One region of the Paenibacillus wynnii genome, then DNA from elsewhere that is predicted to be linked to it. Evidence: a T-box and tRNA genes for the amino acid it is inferred to sense, from the RefSeq annotation. Region 1 holds a T-box; the other holds one or more tRNA genes.

The links. A T-box is a leader RNA that pairs with one kind of tRNA and senses whether it is charged. The one in region 1 lies ahead of leuS (leucine--tRNA ligase), so its partner is inferred to be a tRNA-Leu.
Region 2: it has a tRNA-Leu gene. The T-box ahead of leuS (leucine--tRNA ligase) is inferred to sense a tRNA for this amino acid. The anticodon was not compared.

What each region holds. Positions count from the first base shown of each region.
Region 1 is NZ_JQCR01000003.1:2,342,502-2,345,919, reverse strand. Features, by position in the region: gene PWYN_RS26290 (AI-2E family transporter) at 1-755, shown strand, start outside; T-box leader at 831-1,090, shown strand; gene leuS (leucine--tRNA ligase) at 1,361-3,418, shown strand, end outside.
Region 2 is NZ_JQCR01000002.1:839,259-842,676, reverse strand. Features, by position in the region: gene ald (alanine dehydrogenase) at 100-1,221, shown strand; tRNA gene PWYN_RS06415 (tRNA-Glu) at 1,303-1,377, shown strand; tRNA gene PWYN_RS06410 (tRNA-Leu) at 1,381-1,463, shown strand; gene PWYN_RS06405 (PAS domain-containing protein) at 1,517-2,161, opposite strand; gene PWYN_RS28595 (Rha family transcriptional regulator) at 2,198-2,395, opposite strand; gene PWYN_RS06395 (helix-turn-helix domain-containing protein) at 2,541-2,906, shown strand; tRNA gene PWYN_RS06390 (tRNA-Leu) at 2,989-3,071, shown strand; gene PWYN_RS06385 (ArsR/SmtB family transcription factor) at 3,321-3,418, shown strand, end outside.

The sequences.
Region 1 (3,418 bases):
ATGAACATTTGCCTCAAATGACGCTGCAAGCCCAAAGTCTGATGCGCAATATGAATACCCGTTTAATTCCACCGGGTGTTGAGATGGGGATGAACAATTGGTTCTTTCAACTCGAAAACCGTCTCGCAACGGGAATATCCCACTTTCTTGATAATATCGGATCCACTATAAATTTGTTGTTTAATGCGTTTATTGTCCCGTTCTTGGTATTTTATATCTTGAAGGATTTTGATGTATTCGAACGGACCGTAGTATCCTGTCTGCCGCGTTCCCGGCGTAAATCCATTGTTACTATGCTAAAAGACATTGACGAGGCGCTGGGTAATTATATCCGCGGACAGTTCCTGGTTTGTATCATTATCGGGGTGCTTGCTTATATCGGTTATGCGCTAATTGGTATGCCATATGCACTGCTTTTTGCCTGCGTGGTCGCTTTATTCGATATTGTGCCTTATCTGGGCCCTTTCCTGGGTGCGGCCCCTGCAATAGTGATGGCGTCGACCATTTCCTTTCGATTGGTTCTGCTGGTCGCGGTTGTGAATACCTTATGCCAAATGCTTGAGAGTAATGTAATCTCTCCTCAGGTCGTGGGCCGGACGCTCCATCTTCATCCACTGCTCATCATATTTGCATTGCTTGTGGGCGGAGAAGTGGCTGGCATAGTAGGTTTAATTCTGGCTGTACCGTTATTTGCGGCAGGTAAAGTGGTTCTTCAGCACTTTATAGCCTACTACATGAAAAGAAAACATGTCTAGGGAACATTCACATTGACTGGGACTGCAGCTTTTGTATATAATATTGTGGAATATTACGATTAGCATCGTGAATTATATTTATCGTTGATGAGGAGCATTAATTTCGAAATCGTCAATACAGAGAGCCGGCGCTAGGTGCGAGCCGGTTGGCGGAACGGAATGAACTCACCTCGGAGTAACGGCGCAAATGTTGCAGAATCCGTCAATACGGAACCCTGCTGGTTGAACGCCGTCGCCTCACCCCCGTTAAAGGGTGCAAAGTGAGTGGCAGATCAAAGTATGTTCAGCCGCTAACTAGGGTGGTACCACGGGAATTTAAACCTCTCGTCCCTAGCGTTTACGCTAGGGATGGGAGGTTTTTTTGAAATATAAGTAAGTATAAGTTTTCAGTATACTTTCCTTATATTTCTACTAGAAACGGATACCTGAAATCGATACGGAGTATCGCTGCTTCGGAAGCATAGGCTCTCATTGAGGACGGCAAAGCCGTTTCTTCTTGAAATATAGGAAAGTATAAATTTCACTTCATACTTGTTCCTTATATTTTTCATGATATTAAACTAAGGTAGCAAACTTAACAGCAACACTCCAAGGAGGAGCCTACGATGAGCGACAATAAAGCAAGTGCAACTGCCGGACCTGGATACCGGGCACAGACACTGGAGCCGAAATGGCAGCAGTTTTGGGAAGAGAACAAAACCTTTAAGACAGGCGAAGATCCAGGGAAACCAAAATTTTATGCGTTGGATATGTTTCCATACCCTTCAGGTGCCGGTCTGCATGTAGGTCATCCGGAAGGTTATACGGCTACAGACATTGTTTCCCGCTACAAGCGGATGAAAGGCTATAATGTACTCCACCCGATGGGTTGGGACGCATTTGGGTTGCCGGCCGAGCAGCATGCATTGGATACCGGTCAGCATCCGCGTGAAATCACCTTTAAGAACATCGACAATTTCCGTCGGCAGATCAAATCGCTAGGTTTCTCTTATGATTGGGACCGTGAGATCAGTACAACAGATCCTGCTTACTATAAATGGACACAGTGGATCTTTATACAGCTCTATAAACGCGGTTTGGCTTATGTAGCAGAGGTTCCTGTAAACTGGTGTGAGGCGCTGGGTACCGTGCTGGCTAATGAAGAAGTCATCGATGGTAAGAGTGAACGCGGTGGGCATCCGGTTGTTCGCAAGCCGATGCGTCAGTGGATTCTGAGAATTACGGAATATGCAGAACGTTTGCTGGATGACCTGGAGGAGCTGGATTGGTCCGAGAGCATCAAGGATATGCAGCGCAACTGGATTGGCAAATCCGTAGGAGCGGAAGTTACCTTTGCGATTGAAGGTTACGAAGCGAACTTGACTGTATTCACGACTCGACCGGACACATTGTTCGGAGCCAGCTATTGTGTATTGGCTCCTGAGCATGAACTGGTAGATATACTTACAACAGAAAGCCAACGTGCAGCTGTAGCAGAATACAAGGAGAAGGCTTCCCATAAGAGTGACCTGGAGCGTACTGACCTTGCCAAGGATAAGACAGGAGTATTCACAGGTGCTAATGCGATCAATCCGGTGAACGGTGCCAAGGTACAGATCTGGATCGCGGATTATGTGCTAGCCGGATATGGAACAGGAGCAATCATGGCTGTTCCAGGTCATGACACTCGTGACTGGGAGTTTGCGAAGCAGTTCGGCCTGGAAATTCTGGAGGTTGTACAAGGCGGGAATATTGAAGAAGAGGCCTATGCAGGGGATGGACCGCATGTGAATTCAGACTTCCTGAATGGACTGGATAATACGGAAGCCATTGCGAAGATGATCTCTTGGCTGGAGGAAAAAGGAAGCGGTAAAGGCAAAGTGACTTACCGCCTCCGTGACTGGTTGTTCAGCCGTCAGCGTTATTGGGGTGAGCCCATTCCAATTCTGCATCTGGAAGATGGCTCAATGAAGACCGTGCCGGAAGATCAGCTTCCATTGCTGTTGCCGGATGTAGATCAGATCAGACCTTCTGGTACTGGTGAATCTCCACTGGCAAATGTTACGGATTGGGTAGAAACCGTGGATACAGAAACGGGTATGAAAGCCCGCCGTGAGACCAATACAATGCCGCAATGGGCAGGCAGCTGCTGGTATTACCTGCGATTCATTGATCCGCTTAATGACCGCGAGCTGTGTGCGCCAGATAAGCAAAAAGAATGGCTGCCCGTAGATTTGTACATCGGTGGAGCTGAGCATGCTGTACTTCACTTGCTGTATGCCCGTTTCTGGCATAAGGTACTGTATGATATCGGTGTTGTACAGACTAAGGAACCTTTCTATAAACTGGTCAATCAAGGTATGATTCTCGGAACGAATAACGAGAAAATGAGTAAATCGCGCGGGAATGTCATCAACCCGGATGAAATCGTAAACGAATATGGTGCGGATACACTCCGTCTGTATGAAATGTTTATGGGGCCACTGGAAGCCACCAAGCCATGGAATGAAAAAGGAACAGAAGGAATTCACCGCTTCCTGTCCCGTGTATGGCGTCTGTTCGTAAATGAGGATGGCAGTGTTAATGCCAAGATTACAGATAACGGCGGCAGTGACGAATTCAAACGGACATGGCATAAAACGCTCAAAAAAGTAACAGAGGATTTCGAAAACCTGCGTTTCAAT
Region 2 (3,418 bases), on a different contig from region 1:
CCGGGAGCCTAGTGCTTCCGGGGTCATTTTGTCTTATGCTGGAATTGGAAATACTTCTAATGAAGGATGTTGTGTGTAAACTTTGGAGGAGGGGTTAAGATGATTGTTGGCGTACCCAAAGAAATCAAAAACAACGAAAATCGTGTTGCGATTACACCAGCCGGAGTAGAAGCGTTGAAAAAAGCAGGTCATATAGTGCTAGTCGAACCATCCGCGGGTGCAGGAGCTGGCTTTGAAGATATAGAGTACCTTGAGAAGGGTGCAGATCTTAGTTTTTCAGCTTCTGAAGTGTGGGCACAATCAGAGATGATCATGAAGGTGAAGGAGCCGCTGCCTGAGGAGTATGGGTATTTCCGCCAAGGTCTGATTTTGTTTACTTATTTACATCTGGCTCCCGAAGCCGGACTTACGAAGGCATTAGTAGACAGTGGAGTTACAGCGGTTGGATACGAAACGATTCAGCTGGAAGACGGCTCTTTGCCGCTCCTTATCCCAATGAGTGAAGTTGCAGGGCGTATGGCTGTACAGATTGGAGCCCAGTTGCTTGAGAAGCCGCATGGCGGCAAAGGTATTTTACTAGGCGGAGTCCCCGGTGTAAGACCGGCTGAGGTGGTAATCGTTGGCGGAGGAATTGTAGGGACAAATGCAGCCAAAATTGCCCTTGGTATGGGCGCGCAGGTTACCGTATTGGATTCGAAGGCAAGCCGCTTGCGTGAATTGGATGATATTTTCGGCGGACGCGTAATCACAATTATGTCGGACTCCTACCACATTGAACAAGCGGTGCGGAAGGCAGATCTGCTTATAGGTGCAGTACTGATTCCGGGAGCTCGTGCGCCTAAGTTAGTGAAAGAGTACATGGTTCAGCAGATGGCAGAAGGGTCTGTTATTGTCGACGTAGCTATTGACCAAGGAGGTTCGATTGAGACGATTGATAGAATTACAACTCATGCGAATCCTACTTATGTGAAGCATGGTGTTATACACTATGCTGTTGCTAATATGCCAGGAGCGGTAGCCCGTACTTCGGCCCTTGCACTCACCAATGTAACTATGCCATATGCGCTGCTAATTGCTAATCTTGGTATTGTAAAAGCATCCGTACAGAATGCTTCGCTGTTCCGGGGGATAAATGTAGCTGCTGGACACGTTACGAATCTGGCGGTTGCAGAGAGCCTTGGCTATGAATTCGCTGATGGGATGGATGTGCTGAAAAGCTAATTAAAAAATTATGCTTGCAAGTTTATACAAGGTTTGATATACTCATTTTTGTTGTGAAAAGAACATATTTTCATAGTGTATGGCCCGTTGGTCAAGGGGTTAAGACACCTCCCTTTCACGGAGGTAACATGGGTTCGAATCCCATACGGGTCACCATATGCGGTAGTGGTGGAATGGCAGACACGCTATCTTGAGGGGGTAGTGAGCGTATGCTCGTGGAGGTTCGAGTCCTCTCTACCGCATTACACGAAGAGGTAAGGAATCCTTTGCTTAGCAGAGGGTACCTTACCTTTTTTTAATTCTCATTAATGTTCTTCAAAGCCCCAGCATATTGGGGATAGAGCTGCCGTATACAATCCGGGCAGATATCGTGTGTGAACTGCAAAGACAGCTTCTGCTGCAAATACTGCTCAATCCTGAGCCACTCCTCTTTATCGTTGCGAATCGATTTACAAGAGGCACAGATGGGGATGAGTCGAAGCTTGTACGGAGGCTTGTGTATGGAGCGAAAGATTCTGGATGGCTGTATATTACGTTCTTTTATAACGGGGCCTAGATCCTTCAATGAGATGATAAGGTTGCAGTTTGCCGAAGTCAGGTCTGTCATGAGAGGAAAGGCTTCCAACTCTAACGATCTACCGCCCTTCTTAAAGGTACTTACAGTGAATTTAGTGCTGAATACCAGGCGTTCACCTTGAAAAATGCTCTGTAAGGAATCTAGCAACGTTAACCTGTGAATAGGGTCGGTGATGAATTCCCTAAATAGCTCATGGCAATTTGCCCCGACACATTCCTTGCGCGGGAATAAACCGTGTTCCTTACTGTACGCAATCCAACTGCTGCTTACAAACTGAATCACTCCATATCTGTCGATAACCCATGTATAGTGTGGTAGAGCTTCAAGTGAATGCGTGATAGAAGATAATACGCTTTCTGACAAAGGTTATCGCTCCTTGAGATCTTCAGGATGGAAGGCTTAGGACAGTGGCAGGTTAAGCAGTTTCTCGATCTGCCGCCGAAACCGTTCGGCTTTGCGTGTTCCGTGAATCAGATTAGAGAGACGATAGGGCGGGATTCCGTGGATCTGACAGAAATCCTTCTGGTTCACACACATTTCTGTAAGGCGTTGTTTAATGGCCCAGCCATAGGGGGTTATGGGACTTTTACTATTCAACGAACTCACCTCTTATCGACTTTCCAGCCCTATGATATAATGAAGTAAGACATAGTATTAGTTAATTATATACTTTTTTGCGTCATATTTCAATAAAATATACCTTAAATAAGTATTTTTATGAGTTTGGAAGGCGGTTTTGTGAATGCAGTCCATATACGAACGTATAGAGTATTTGATCAAGCAAAAGGGACTTACCAAGAAGTCATTTTGTGAGCAGTTAAATATCAGTACAGGCAACATGGGGGATTGGAAAAGAGGAAAGTCTACCCCGGGAACCCATAAGCTGATTGAGATTGGAGCTTTTTTTCATGTTAGTCTGGATTGGCTCATCCTGGGCAAAAATGCCCCCGAAATCGTTCGCGAAAGTGCAGAGGATTATTTTTTTGAGCAAATACGGCAACTGGATTGCCAAACGGATGAACTTCTCCCGAGTGAGAAGGAATTTATTAAGGAATACATTGCCTTTACCGAGTACCGTAAGCTTAAATCGGCGGATGACAATTCCTAAATCTGCATCTTTACTTTTAGTCGCAGTAGTTTTATAATTATGAATGTTGGCCTCAAACAATTTTTACGTCTTTACTCACCGCGCGGTAGTGGTGGAATGGCAGACACGCTATCTTGAGGGGGTAGTGGGTGTATACCCGTGGAGGTTCGAGTCCTCTCTACCGCATAACATTTTTAAAAGCAAAAAACCCTTGATGATTCAAGGGTTTTTTGCTTTCTTTATTTTCATCGAATGGCTACCTTTGTTTTTCTATATAACCTAGTTGACGAATTACGAGTTCCGAGGTTTTGAGGATTCAAGTCGATAAATTTCAATGAATATAATTTAATACAAGGATATTGATTTTTTTGTCTATTAAAAGTAAGATTATTGTAATATTAATGATTAATTACTTTTTAAGAGGAGTGCAAATCTGTGCTGGAGCTTAGTTTTAATGATCCCGAGAAATTGGTTGTGGTGGCACATGCTTTATCCACACGGTCACGAGTTGATATTCTTCAGTTATTAATAAC